Regions from separate parts of the Rossellomorea sp. QJM3NY_18 genome, predicted to be linked through region 1. Evidence: a T-box and tRNA genes for the amino acid it is inferred to sense, from the RefSeq annotation. Region 1 holds a T-box; the other holds one or more tRNA genes.

The links. The T-box of region 1 lies ahead of leuS (leucine--tRNA ligase). A T-box ahead of a tRNA ligase gene usually reads a tRNA of that ligase, here a tRNA-Leu.
Region 2: it has a tRNA-Leu gene. The T-box ahead of leuS (leucine--tRNA ligase) is inferred to sense a tRNA for this amino acid. The anticodon was not compared.

What each region holds. Positions count from the first base shown of each region.
Region 1 covers NZ_CM149659.1:3,436,002-3,443,335, reverse strand. The annotation lists gene AC0VXY_RS17770 (GntP family permease) at 1-1,176, shown strand, start outside; gene AC0VXY_RS17765 (3-hydroxybutyrate dehydrogenase) at 1,181-1,957, shown strand; gene AC0VXY_RS17760 (hypothetical protein) at 2,022-2,192, shown strand; T-box leader at 2,400-2,622, shown strand; gene leuS (leucine--tRNA ligase) at 2,693-5,107, shown strand; gene AC0VXY_RS17750 (rhodanese-like domain-containing protein) at 5,277-5,591, shown strand; gene AC0VXY_RS17745 (sporulation protein Cse60) at 5,768-5,950, shown strand; gene AC0VXY_RS17740 (BaiN/RdsA family NAD(P)/FAD-dependent oxidoreductase) at 5,997-7,259, opposite strand.
Region 2 covers NZ_CM149659.1:103,429-110,762, forward strand. The annotation lists rRNA gene AC0VXY_RS00510 (23S ribosomal RNA) at 1-436, shown strand, start outside; rRNA gene rrf (5S ribosomal RNA) at 548-664, shown strand; tRNA gene AC0VXY_RS00520 (tRNA-Val) at 677-752, shown strand; tRNA gene AC0VXY_RS00525 (tRNA-Thr) at 814-889, shown strand; tRNA gene AC0VXY_RS00530 (tRNA-Lys) at 925-1,000, shown strand; tRNA gene AC0VXY_RS00535 (tRNA-Leu) at 1,035-1,119, shown strand; tRNA gene AC0VXY_RS00540 (tRNA-Gly) at 1,128-1,202, shown strand; tRNA gene AC0VXY_RS00545 (tRNA-Leu) at 1,208-1,296, shown strand; tRNA gene AC0VXY_RS00550 (tRNA-Arg) at 1,361-1,437, shown strand; tRNA gene AC0VXY_RS00555 (tRNA-Pro) at 1,443-1,519, shown strand; tRNA gene AC0VXY_RS00560 (tRNA-Ala) at 1,528-1,603, shown strand; rRNA gene AC0VXY_RS00565 (16S ribosomal RNA) at 1,766-3,316, shown strand; rRNA gene AC0VXY_RS00570 (23S ribosomal RNA) at 3,540-6,475, shown strand; rRNA gene rrf (5S ribosomal RNA) at 6,587-6,703, shown strand; gene AC0VXY_RS00580 (CtsR family transcriptional regulator) at 7,303-7,334, shown strand, end outside.

The DNA of each region.
Region 1 (7,334 bases):
AAAGGTGAAGCGGATCTCGTCACGAACTATATGTCAGGTTTCACAAGCTTTGTCGCTGCCTGGTATTTGATGTTCTTACTGGGAGCCGTCTTCGGAAAAGTGATGGAGGATAGCGGTGCTGCAGACAGCGTATCCCGTTTCGTAGTAGAAAAATTGGGGATGAAATACGCTGTGTTCGCCATCGTGCTTGCCTGTGCGGTCTTAACGTACGGGGGAGTCAGCCTGTTCGTTGTAGCATTCTCGGTTTATCCTATGGCTGTCAGTCTATTTAAACAAGCGGATCTGCCACGCCGTTTCATTCCGGCGGCATTGGCGTTCGGGTCGGTCACATTCACGATGACCTCAGCCGGTTCACCGGAGATCCAAAACTGGATCCCCATCGAATACTTAAACACAACGCCTTATGCAGGCTGGGAAGTCAGCTTGATCGTTGCCGTATTCATGGCGGTGTTTGGGTACTGGTGGTTAAAGCGCATGATCACGAAGGCTGTGAGAAAAGGAGAGAAATTCCACGCACGTGAAGAAGATCCGATCATTGATGAAGGCAGACCATTACCAAACCCGTTCATGGGATTGATTCCATTATTGGTCGTCCTCATCCTGGCTTTTTCATTCCACGATTCTTTAAAGCAATCGGCTCTGATTATCGCCTTGCTCGGCGGGGTCATTTCCGCCTATGTATTGAATCGTAAGTATTTCAAAGGCTTCTGGGGAGCTGTTTCCGAGGGGACGGTCGGAGCGTTGATTGCGATCGGGAACACGGCTGCCGTTGTCGGTTTCGGTGGGGTGGCCAAAGCCGTGCCTGCCTTCACTACAGCAGTCGATGTCATGACGAATATTCCCGGTTCACCGTTGATCGGTGGAGCCATCGCCGTCAGTGTCATTGCCGGAATGACAGGTTCGGCTTCGGGTGGTCAGGCGATTGCACTGCCGATTCTTGCACCGCATTACGTCGAGATGGGTGTCAATCCAGAAGCCCTTCACCGGGTAGTGGCAATATCTTCAGGAGCACTGGATTCACTGCCGCACAATGGTTATGTCGTGACGACGATCCGCTCGATCTGTAATGAATCACACGGAGAAGCGTATGGCGCTGTCGGAGCATTGACAGTCATCGTTCCTCTTATCGGATTGGCACTTGCGATTGTATTGTTCAGCTTGGGAGTGGGGGTTTAAGAAAATGGTAGAAAATAAAGTGGTATTCATAACAGGGGCAGCCCAAGGCATCGGCTACCAAATCGGCAGGGAATTTGCCGTTGCTGGAGCGAAAGTCGTCCTGACGGATTTGAAGGAAGATGCTGCCCGGGAAGCTTCAGAATCCCTTAAAACAGAAGGATATGAGGTTCTCGGATTGGGCTGTGACGTAACCTCGGAATCAGAATTAAAAGAAGCCATCGAAAAAACGGTGGATCATTTCGGGAAGCTCGATGTCCTGATCAACAATGCAGGGCTACAGCATGTATCACATATCGAAGAGTTCCCTACTGAAAAGTTCGAACTGCTGTTAAAAGTCATGCTGACGGCCCCATTTGTCGCCATCAAGCATGTTCTTCCCCACATGAAGAAGCATGGTTCGGGGCGGATCATCAATATGGCGTCCATTAACGGATTGGTTGGATTCTCCGGCAAAGCCGCCTATAATTCTGCGAAACACGGAGTCATCGGCTTGACGAAAGTCGCGGCACTGGAAACGGCGGAGCATGGCATCACCGTGAATGCGGTTTGTCCGGGCTACGTGGATACGCCTCTGGTCCGGAACCAACTGGCGGATCTCGCGAAGACGCGCAACGTCCCTTTTGAGAGGGTGATTGAAGAAGTCATCTATCCTTTGGTGCCCCAGAAACGATTACTGGACGTCAAAGAAATTGCAGACTATACGATGTTCCTTTGCAGTGATGCAGCAAAAGGGATCACCGGGCAGGCCGTTGTACTGGACGGCGGGTATACGGTTCAATAGATTGATTGAGGAGAAATGGCTCTTTAGGGGGCCGTTTCTTTTTTTGATGGTGTGGAGAAAGTGGATGTTTAGTTGGATTAAAATGGAAAATGGCTGGATTCTTCATCAAAACGGCCGGATTATCTTCCGTTTCGGCTGGATTCTTGGTCAAAACGGCTGGATTTTTCTCGATATCGGCCGGATTTTCAGCAGAATCGGCTGGATTCGTCTGGAGACCGGTCCCAACTTGTACTGAAAGGGCCGGACTCCTCTCCCGTGACCGGTCCCTTTCCAACGAAAAACCCCGATTCTTCTCAAAAACAGTATGATAACAGACGAGTACGGCCAAATTTTCAACCATACTCTGGAACAAATGACAAAATTCTTATCCACAAACCAACAATAGGCTTGCGCTTCTGTATATTTTTCACTAAAATAGTGAATACATATAGTGTTTACTTATATCGAAACGTTGATCAGGAGTAGTAGTGACGGTTTTCTGTCGTAGAGAGTTGACGGGTGGTGAAAGTCAACCAGAAGCATCATGAACTCGCCTGCTGAGTTGCAAGTGTGAAGTAACAGTAAGACTTGCCGTTTTCCGCGTTAAGGATGAATGAAGCTGAGTGCGCGTACACTAATGTGGGTGGTACCGCGGGAGAATGTACATACAGACTCTCGTCCCAAATATTTATTTGGGATGAGGGTTTTTTTGTTTTTTAAAAGAAAGGCATATGACAATCAAAGGAGGATCTCAATATGAGTTTTAATCATAAGAGTGTTGAGACGAAATGGCAGCAGTATTGGGAAAAGAATAAAACGTTCAAGGCAACCGAAGACGAAAGGAAATCCAATTTCTATGCACTGGATATGTTCCCGTATCCATCAGGTGCCGGCCTTCACGTCGGACATCCGGAAGGGTTCACGGCGACAGACATCCTTTCCCGCATGAAGCGTATGCAGGGGTACAATGTCCTTCATCCGATGGGCTGGGATGCATTCGGTTTACCGGCTGAACAATATGCCCTTGATACAGGGAATGATCCGGCAGAATTCACTCAAAAAAATATCGATACGTTCCGCCGACAAATTAAATCACTTGGTTTCTCTTATGACTGGGACCGTGAAGTCAATACGACTGATCCCGGTTACTACAAGTGGACGCAATGGATCTTCACAAAGCTTTATGAAAAAGGCCTCGCTTATGTGGATGAGGTTGCCGTGAACTGGTGTCCGGCACTTGGGACGGTCCTTGCCAATGAAGAAGTCATCGACGGGAAGAGCGAACGCGGTGGTCATCCCGTAGAACGCCGTCCGATGAAGCAGTGGATGTTGAAAATCACAGCTTATGCAGACCGCCTGGTGGAAGACCTTGAAGAGGTTGACTGGCCGGAAAGCATTAAAGACATGCAGCGTAACTGGATCGGACGCTCTGAAGGGGCAGAAGTGAATTTTGCCATTGACGGTCATGACAAATCATTCGATGTATTCACGACCCGTCCGGATACAATCTTTGGTGCGACCTATGCGGTACTTGCTCCTGAACATCCATTTGTAGCAGAAATCACCACAGACGAACAGCGCTCGAAAGTGGATGTGTACATCGATAAGATCAAGTCGAAAAGTGATCTTGAGCGTACAGATCTTGCAAAAGAAAAAACGGGTGTATTCACAGGTGCTTATGCCATCAACCCGGCTAATGGTGAGAAAATGCCGATCTGGATCGCCGATTACGTTCTGATGAGCTACGGTTCAGGCGCGATTATGGCTGTTCCTGCCCATGACGAACGGGACTATGAGTTTGCGAAAGAATTCGATCTTCCAATCGTGGAAGTGGTTGCGGGTGGAAACGTTGAAAAAGAAGCGTACACAGGTGACGGAGATCATGTGAATTCCGGTTTTCTTGACGGATTTGGTAAGGAAGAAGCGATTGCGAAAGCCATTTCCTGGTTGGAAGAGAAAAATATCGGAACGAAGAAAATTACGTATCGCCTTCGCGACTGGCTATTCAGCCGCCAGCGTTACTGGGGTGAGCCGATTCCAGTCATCCATTGGGAAGACGGTACGACAACGACTGTTCCTGAAAGTGAGCTGCCGCTTGTCCTTCCGAAGACGACTGAAATCAAGCCGTCCGGAACAGGTGAATCTCCGCTTGCGAACATCAGTGAATGGGTGAACGTCGAAGATCCTGAAACAGGCAAAAAAGGACGTCGTGAAACAAATACGATGCCTCAATGGGCAGGGAGCTGCTGGTACTACATCCGTTATATCGACCCACATAACGAAGAAGCCCTTGCCGATGCGAAGAAAATGCAGGAATGGCTGCCGGTCGATACGTATATTGGTGGAGCCGAGCATGCTGTCCTTCATCTGCTGTACGCCCGTTTCTGGCATAAGTTCCTTTATGATATCGGAGTAGTTCCAACGAAAGAGCCGTTCCAGAAGCTGTTCAACCAAGGAATGATCCTTGGGGAAAACAATGAAAAAATGAGTAAATCGAAAGGGAATGTCGTGAATCCCGATGAGGTTGTTGAATCTCATGGTGCCGATACCCTTCGCCTTTATGAAATGTTCATGGGACCACTGGAAGCGTCCATTGCCTGGAGCACGAACGGACTTGACGGAGCGCGCCGCTTCCTTGACCGCGTATGGCGCCTGCTTGTCGAGGAGGACGGTACCATTTCTTCTAAAGTGAAGGATGCACCGAACAGCGACCTTGATAAAACGTATAACCAAACCGTCAAGAAAGTGACAGAGGACTACGATGGCCTTCGTTTCAATACAGGGATTTCACAGCTGATGGTATTCATCAATGATGCCTATAAAGCGGATACCCTTCCGAAGGAATACGTGGAAGGATTCATCAAGCTTCTATCACCGATCGCTCCGCACATGACTGAAGAACTTTGGAGCAAGCTTGGTCATGAAGGAACGATTTCCTACGAAGCATGGCCGACCTTCGATGAATCGAAGCTTGTGGACAACGAAGTTGAAATCGTCCTGCAAGTGAACGGAAAAGTGAAAGCCAAAGTCATGATCCCACGCGACATGACAAAAGACGAACTAGAAAAAACAGCCATGGAAAACGATGAAATCAAAACACAAATCGATGGCAAAACCATCCGCAAAGTCATCGCAGTACCAGGCAAACTAGTCAACATCGTAGCCAACTGATAATGGTGAGGGACGGACCTCGAAATGGGTATGATTTTAAGCGTAAATCGCTTTAAATCAGCATTTCGATGAGGTCCGTCCCTCTTTTGGATCTGATGTTTTTGTTCTGGGGACGTGCTTTGGTATAATCTTGGTGAATGATTAAATGAATCTTGAAAGGAAGTTGAAAATGGATAGTATTAAGACGGTTACAACGGATGAGCTGGAGAAGAAGTTGAAGAATGGTGAAGATTTGCTACTAGTGGATGTTCGTGAGGATGAAGAAGTGGAAGAAGGTATGATTCCGGGAGCGAAACATATCAAGATGGGGGAAATCCCTGAGTCACTTGATCAATTCGATAAGGACAAGGAATATATTTTTATCTGCCGTTCAGGAAACCGCAGCGGAAATGTTGCCCACTACATGCATGAGCAAGGGTATAAAGTGGTGAACATGGAAGGCGGCATGATGAACTGGGCTGGGGATACGGCTGCAAAGAAATAAGGATATTTGAGTTGGGAGCACATCCTTTTTAAAAAGGGGTGTGCTTTTTTCGTATGTTTACATTCTCCGCCACAACCACACTCACCACTCCGTCCCATAGAAAAATCCTCACCTCAATTGTTTGAAAATAAACTATTCTGACAATACTGATATAAAACAATCCGGGAGGGGATTCCATGATCCAGGTGAAAGTCTTCGATTATGAGCATGAAAAAGATTTAGAGAAGGATATGAACCATTTCCTCAGTAAAATGGATGATAAAAAGATTGTGGATATTAAATATCATGTGGCTGCGATGTCGGAGGAAGTGGAGGACCAGATCTATTGCTTCTCTGCCATGGTGGTGTACAGAAAATAAAAAGGTTGATCACTCAGAATTTGAGGATCAACCTTTCTTTTTGACATTAAACCTTTGCGGCATTCAACCCGGCAAGTCGGCCGGTCACTAAGGCAGAGGTGATGTTGTATCCACCTGTGTATCCATGGATATCAAGCACTTCCCCGCTGAAGAAGAGGCCGTCCATCTTTTTCGAAGCCATCGTTTTCGGTTCGATTTCTTTGATGGAAACTCCTCCGCCGGTTACGAAGGCTTTATCAATGGATAATGTGCCATTCACATTGAAGGTGAATTGTTTTAAGAGCTTTGCAAAATGACGGATCTTTTCTGTGGAGATGTGATCCCCTTTTTCATCATGATCGATTTCTGCGCGATCCAGTAAAAATAGAAGATAGCGTTCAGGAACCAGGCCTTTAAAAATATTTTTCGCTGCTTTCTTCCCATCTTCCTTCACCTGTTTATGCAGGGACTGGAATAACTGCTCTTCATTTTGATCGGGCATGGAGTCGATTTGCATGGTCACGTGTGTCAGGTTCCATTTCTTCATTGCCTTTACGACGTATTGGCTGCAGCGGAGAACAGCCGGGCCGGAAATGCCGAGGTGAGTAAAGATCATGTCCATCTTATGGGTGACGATCTTTTTCCCTTTCGGATTCAGCACGCTTAAATCGACGCTGCGCAAAGAAAGACCCTGAAGCTCTTTCTTTTTTACAAATGGCTCGTCCGACGTAAGGGGAACCTCTGTCGGAAACAGATCCGTAATGGTATGCCCCGCTTTTGTCGCCCATGGATACCCGTCACCTGTTGATCCGGTGTGAGGGACGGACTTTCCGCCGACCGCGATCACGACAGCATTGGCAGCAATCGTTTCCCCGTCTTTCAAGAGGATGCCCACCGTTTTGCCGTTTTCGTACAGAACCTCTTCGACACTGGTGCTTGTCCGGGTGTCGACTTTCAATTCCTTCATGCGCCCGAGTAATGCTTCGACTACATCCATGGCCCTGTTCGATACAGGGAACATCCGTCCGTGATCTTCTTCTTTCAACTGGATTCCCAAGTTTTCAAAGAAGGAAATGATATCTTCATTATTAAACTCAGAAAATGCGCTGTATAGAAAACGGCCGTTTCCCGGGATGTGCTTGATGATTTCCTCAACAGGGAGCCGGTTGGTCACGTTGCAGCGGCCGCCTCCGGAAATGGCAAGCTTTCTGCCAAGCTTTGTTCCTTTATCTACAAGGAGGACTTTCGCGCCATTTTCCCCGGCTGCGATACTGGCCATCAAGCCCGATGGTCCTCCACCTATGATGATGACATCGTATTTTTTTACCATTTTTCCCACCAACTTTTAATATTCGCTTCAGAAAAGAAGTTTCACCTTATTTTAAATGGGATGTGTTTTAAATAC
Region 2 (7,334 bases), 970 kb from region 1:
CCCCAAGAGTCCACATCGACGGGGAGGTTTGGCACCTCGATGTCGGCTCATCGCATCCTGGGGCTGTAGTCGGTCCCAAGGGTTGGGCTGTTCGCCCATTAAAGCGGTACGCGAGCTGGGTTCAGAACGTCGTGAGACAGTTCGGTCCCTATCCGTCGTGGGCGCAGGAAATTTGAGAGGAGCTGTCCTTAGTACGAGAGGACCGGGATGGACGCACCGCTGGTGTACCAGTTGTCTTGCCAAAGGCATCGCTGGGTAGCTATGTGCGGAAGGGATAAGTGCTGAAAGCATCTAAGCATGAAGCCCCCCTCGAGATGAGATTTCCCATCACGTAAGTGAGTAAGATCCCTAGAAGATGACTAGGTAGATAGGTCAGAGATGGAAGCATGGCGACATGTGGAGTTGACTGATACTAATCGATCGAGGACTTAACCACAAAGAGTCATTATTTTAATGAACAACAATGGGTCGATATTCGGCTTTCTTGACATCAATTATCAATTCTTTATCTAGTTTTGAAGGAACAATCCCTTCAATTGAATAGTCGTCTGGTGACAATGGCGAAGAGGTCACACCCGTTCCCATGCCGAACACGGAAGTTAAGCTCTTCAGCGCCGATGGTAGTTGGGGGATCTCCCCCTGTGAGAGTAGGACGTCGCCAGGCGATACATATTTCGGAGGATTAGCTCAGCTGGGAGAGCATCTGCCTTACAAGCAGAGGGTCGGCGGTTCGATCCCGTCATCCTCCACCATGTTTTTTTACGAAAGTAAAATAAACTTCATTCAATTTGCCTAAGCAAATTTTCTACCCATGCCGGTGTAGCTCAACTGGTAGAGCAACTGACTTGTAATCAGTAGGTTGGGGGTTCAAGTCCTCTTGCCGGCACCATTGGTTTTTTATTTTGTGTCTTTTTTTAATTTTAGGAGCCATTAGCTCAGTTGGTAGAGCATCTGACTTTTAATCAGAGGGTCGAAGGTTCGAATCCTTCATGGCTCACCATAGATTTTTGCGTCAGCAAAATATCTTACCATTTGCGGGTGTGGCGGAATTGGCAGACGCACCAGACTTAGGATCTGGCGCCGCAAGGCGTGGGGGTTCAAGTCCCTTCACCCGCACCAATACTAGCGCGGAAGTAGTTCAGTGGTAGAACACCACCTTGCCAAGGTGGGGGTCGCGGGTTCGAATCCCGTCTTCCGCTCCAAGCTAGCCGGGGTGGCGGAACTGGCAGACGCACAGGACTTAAAATCCTGCGGTAGGTGACTACCGTACCGGTTCGATTCCGGTCCTCGGCACCAAAGATTTTTGCGTCAGCAAAATATCTATCCTTACGATGCTTATTGGAAAAACTATAATTATTTTGCGCCCGTAGCTCAATTGGATAGAGCGTTTGACTACGGATCAAAAGGTTAGGGGTTCGACTCCTCTCGGGCGCGCCATATATCGGGAAGTAGCTCAGCTTGGTAGAGCACTTGGTTTGGGACCAAGGGGTCGCAGGTTCGAATCCTGTCTTCCCGACCACCTTATTTGGGGCCTTAGCTCAGCTGGGAGAGCGCCTGCTTTGCACGCAGGAGGTCAGCGGTTCGATCCCGCTAGGCTCCACCAAAAAGTTTTTAAAAAAGTTATTGACACTCAATGAGTGGAAATGATATGATTATTAAGTCGCTTCAAACGAAGCACATACACATTGAACCTTGAAAACTGAACAAAACAAGACAATACGTCAACGTTAATTCTAGATTTATTTTTAAAGAGCTATTCAAACTTTTATCGGAGAGTTTGATCCTGGCTCAGGACGAACGCTGGCGGCGTGCCTAATACATGCAAGTCGAGCGGATTGAAGGGAGCTTGCTCCCTGATATCAGCGGCGGACGGGTGAGTAACACGTGGGTAACCTGCCTGTAAGACTGGGATAACTCCGGGAAACCGGGGCTAATACCGGATAACTCATTTCCTCGCATGAGGAAATGTTGAAAGGTGGCTTCGGCTATCACTTACAGATGGACCCGCGGCGCATTAGCTAGTTGGTGAGGTAACGGCTCACCAAGGCCACGATGCGTAGCCGACCTGAGAGGGTGATCGGCCACACTGGGACTGAGACACGGCCCAGACTCCTACGGGAGGCAGCAGTAGGGAATCTTCCGCAATGGACGAAAGTCTGACGGAGCAACGCCGCGTGAGTGATGAAGGTTTTCGGATCGTAAAGCTCTGTTGTTAGGGAAGAACAAGTGCCGTTCGAATAGGGCGGCACCTTGACGGTACCTAACCAGAAAGCCACGGCTAACTACGTGCCAGCAGCCGCGGTAATACGTAGGTGGCAAGCGTTGTCCGGAATTATTGGGCGTAAAGCGCGCGCAGGTGGTTTCTTAAGTCTGATGTGAAAGCCCACGGCTCAACCGTGGAGGGTCATTGGAAACTGGGGAACTTGAGTGCAGAAGAGGAAAGTGGAATTCCAAGTGTAGCGGTGAAATGCGTAGATATTTGGAGGAACACCAGTGGCGAAGGCGACTTTCTGGTCTGTAACTGACACTGAGGCGCGAAAGCGTGGGGAGCAAACAGGATTAGATACCCTGGTAGTCCACGCCGTAAACGATGAGTGCTAAGTGTTAGGGGGTTTCCGCCCCTTAGTGCTGCAGCTAACGCATTAAGCACTCCGCCTGGGGAGTACGGTCGCAAGACTGAAACTCAAAGGAATTGACGGGGGCCCGCACAAGCGGTGGAGCATGTGGTTTAATTCGAAGCAACGCGAAGAACCTTACCAGGTCTTGACATCCTCTGACAACCCTAGAGATAGGGCTTTCCCCTTCGGGGGACAGAGTGACAGGTGGTGCATGGTTGTCGTCAGCTCGTGTCGTGAGATGTTGGGTTAAGTCCCGCAACGAGCGCAACCCTTGATCTTAGTTGCCAGCATTCAGTTGGGCACTCTAAGATGACTGCCGGTGACAAACCGGAGGAAGGTGGGGATGACGTCAAATCATCATGCCCCTTATGACCTGGGCTACACACGTGCTACAATGGACGGTACAAAGGGCAGCAAGACCGCGAGGTTTAGCCAATCCCATAAAACCGTTCTCAGTTCGGATTGTAGGCTGCAACTCGCCTACATGAAGCTGGAATCGCTAGTAATCGCGGATCAGCATGCCGCGGTGAATACGTTCCCGGGCCTTGTACACACCGCCCGTCACACCACGAGAGTTTGTAACACCCGAAGTCGGTGAGGTAACCTTTTGGAGCCAGCCGCCTAAGGTGGGACAGATGATTGGGGTGAAGTCGTAACAAGGTAGCCGTATCGGAAGGTGCGGCTGGATCACCTCCTTTCTAAGGAAGATTTACAAAAACGTTTGACACGTCGAAGTTTTGTTCAGTTTTGATGGTTCAACAAGGTTTTTTGCGACAGCAAAATAACCACCATCAAAACTTTTTGTCTCTTAAGAGATAAAAAAGGATTTGTTCTTTGAAAACTAGATAAAGATAAATTGATAGTCAAGAAATTACCGAGTATCGCCATTTTAGGTTTTAAACCTGATGTAACAACCAATTCGGTTAAGTTATGAAGGGCGCACGGTGGATGCCTTGGCACTAGGAGCCGACGAAGGACGGGACTAACACCGATATGCTTTGGGGAGCTGTAAGTGAGCTTTGATCCAGAGATTTCCGAATGGGGGAACCCATTGTTCGTAATGGAACAATATCCTTACTTGAATACATAGAGTATGGAAGGCAGACCCAGGGAACTGAAACATCTAAGTACCTGGAGGAAGAGAAAGCAATTGCGATTCCCTGAGTAGCGGCGAGCGAAACGGGATATAGCCCAAACCAAGAGGCTTGCCTCTTGGGGTTGTAGGACACTCTATACGGAGTTACAAAGGAATGAAGTAGACGAAGAAGTCTGGAAAGGCTCGTCAAAGAAGGTAACAACCCTGTAGTTGAAACTTCATTCCCTCTTGAGTGGATCCTGAGTACGGCGGGACACGTGAAATCCCGTCGGAAGCTGGGAGGACCATCTCCCAAGGCTAAATACTCCCTAGTGACCGATAGTGAACCAGTACCGTGAGGGAAAGGTGAAAAGCACCCCGGAAGGGGAGTGAAATAGAACCTGAAACCGTGTGCCTACAAGTAGTCAGAGCCCGTTAACGGGTGATGGCGTGCCTTTTGTAGAATGAACCGGCGAGTTACGATCCCATGCAAGGTTAAGTTGATAAGACGGAGCCGCAGCGAAAGCGAGTCTGAATAGGGCGAATTTAGTATGTGGTCGTAGACCCGAAACCAGGTGATCTACCCATGTCCAGGATGAAGTTCAGGTAACACTGAATGGAGGTCCGAACCCACGCACGTTGAAAAGTGCGGGGATGAGGTGTGGGTAGCGGAGAAATTCCAATCGAACTTGGAGATAGCTGGTTCTCTCCGAAATAGCTTTAGGGCTAGCCTCATGTGTAAGAGTCTTGGAGGTAGAGCACTGTTTGGACTAGGGGCCCTCATCGGGTTACCGAATTCAGACAAACTCCGAATGCCAAAGACTTATCCATGGGAGTCAGACTGCGAGTGATAAGATCCGTAGTCGAAAGGGAAACAGCCCAGACCACCAGCTAAGGTCCCAAAGTATACGTTAAGTGGAAAAGGATGTGGAGTTGCTTAGACAACCAGGATGTTGGCTTAGAAGCAGCCACCATTTAAAGAGTGCGTAATAGCTCACTGGTCGAGTGACTCTGCGCCGAAAATGTACCGGGGCTAAACGTATCACCGAAGCTGTGGATTGACACCTCTAGGTGTCAGTGGTAGGAGAGCGTTCTAAGGACTGCGAAGCTAGACCGTAAGGACTGGTGGAGTGCTTAGAAGTGAGAATGCCGGTATGAGTAGCGAAAGATGGGTGAGAATCCCATCCACCGAATGCCTAAGGTTTCCTGAGGAAGGCTCGTCCGCTCAGGGTTAGTCGGGACCTAAGTCGAGGCCGATAGGCGTAGACGATGGACAACAGGTTGATATTCCTGTACCACCTCTTTTCCGTTTGAGCAATGGGGGGACGCAGGAGGATAGGGTAAGCGCACTGCTGGATATGTGCGTCTAAGCAGTTAGGCTGATGATGAGGCAAATCCCGTCATCGTGAAGGCTGAGCTGTGATAGCGAGCGAATTATAGTAGCGAAGTTCCTGATTCCACACTGCCAAGAAAAGCCTCTAGCGAGGAAAAAGGTGCCCGTACCGCAAACCGACACAGGTAGGCGAGGAGAGAATCCTAAGGTGAGCGAGAGAACTCTCGTTAAGGAACTCGGCAAAATGACCCCGTAACTTCGGGAGAAGGGGTGCTCTGGTAGGGTGCAAGCCCGAGAGAGCCGCAGTGAATAGGCCCAGGCGACTGTTTAGCAAAAACACAGGTCTCTGCGAAGCCGTAAGGCGAAGTATAGGGGCTGACGCCTGCCCGGTGCTGGAAGGTTAAGAGGAGTGCTTAGCGCAAGCGAAGGTGCGAATCGAAGCCCCAGTAAACGGCGGCCGTAACTATAACGGTCCTAAGGTAGCGAAATTCCTTGTCGGGTAAGTTCCGACCCGCACGAAAGGCGTAACGATCTGGGCACTGTCTCAACGAGAGACTCGGTGAAATTATAGTACCTGTGAAGATGCAGGTTACCCGCGACAGGACGGAAAGACCCCGTGGAGCTTTACTGTAGCCTGATATTGAATTTTGGTACAGCTTGTACAGGATAGGTAGGAGCCTTGGAAACCGGAGCGCTAGCTTCGGTGGAGGCATCGGTGGGATACTACCCTGGCTGTATTGAAATTCTAACCCGCGCCCCTTATCGGGGTGGGAGACAGTGTCAGGTGGGCAGTTTGACTGGGGCGGTCGCCTCCTAAAGAGTAACGGAGGCGCCCAAAGGTTCCCTCAGAATGGTTGGAAATCATTCGCAGAGTGTAAAGGCACAAGGGAGCTTGACTGCGAGACCTACAAGTCGAGCAGGGACGAAAGTCGGGCTTAGTGATCCGGTGGTTCCGCATGGAAGGGCCATCGCTCAACGGATAAAAGCTACCCCGGGGATAACAGGCTTATCTCCCCCAAGAGTCCACATCGACGGGGAGGTTTGGCACCTCGATGTCGGCTCATCGCATCCTGGGGCTGTAGTCGGTCCCAAGGGTTGGGCTGTTCGCCCATTAAAGCGGTACGCGAGCTGGGTTCAGAACGTCGTGAGACAGTTCGGTCCCTATCCGTCGTGGGCGCAGGAAATTTGAGAGGAGCTGTCCTTAGTACGAGAGGACCGGGATGGACGCACCGCTGGTGTACCAGTTGTCTTGCCAAAGGCATCGCTGGGTAGCTATGTGCGGAAGGGATAAGTGCTGAAAGCATCTAAGCATGAAGCCCCCCTCGAGATGAGATTTCCCATCACGTAAGTGAGTAAGATCCCTAGAAGATGACTAGGTAGATAGGTCAGAGATGGAAGCATGGCGACATGTGGAGTTGACTGATACTAATCGATCGAGGACTTAACCAAAAAGAGTCATTATTTTAATGAATAACAGTTGGTCGGTATTCGGCTTTCTTGACATCAATTATCAATTCTTTATCTAGTTTTGAAGGAACAATTCCTTCAATTGAATAGTCGTCTGGTGACAATGGCGAAGAGGTCACACCCGTTCCCATGCCGAACACGGAAGTTAAGCTCTTCAGCGCCGATGGTAGTTGGGGGATCTCCCCCTGTGAGAGTAGGACGTCGCCAGGCAAATAGGAAAAAGAGTAGCTCTTAGGGGTTACTCTTTTTTTGGTTTCACTGTTAGATAAGGATGAGTGTATAAAAAGTAATTATTTGGAAAAATACGCAATAAACGAAAAAATGACGCAATTAAGGGTGTAAATGACGCAATTAATAAAATTATGACGCAGTCACCTTCGAAAACGACGCAATCAACACGAATTCATCAAAAGCCACACACATTTCACCAGTCAAATCAGCAGGATTGCTATAAAAGAGACCACTAAAATATCTCGAATTACGATTCTCTAAACTTTTCATTAAGAATTGATCACATAAACACCCAATCCAGCAACCCACAACACAACACAACACAACACAACACAACACAACACAACACAAACTTTAAATCCTCTTGAAATCGACTCCCACCAATTCCCCGTTCACAAAACTCCCACCCACCAAGTGCCCCATTTTCAAATTTCTATCCAACAATCTCACTTTCACACGTTTAAAACCTCCCTTAAACAGGAAAACTTCTAAGGTCAAACTTCATAATTGCAAAGTTTAAAACGCGGTTGTATAATTATAGTCAAATATAGTCAAAGTCAAAATGAGGAGGAGGTTTGATGAGGAACATATCCGACATCATTGAAAATTA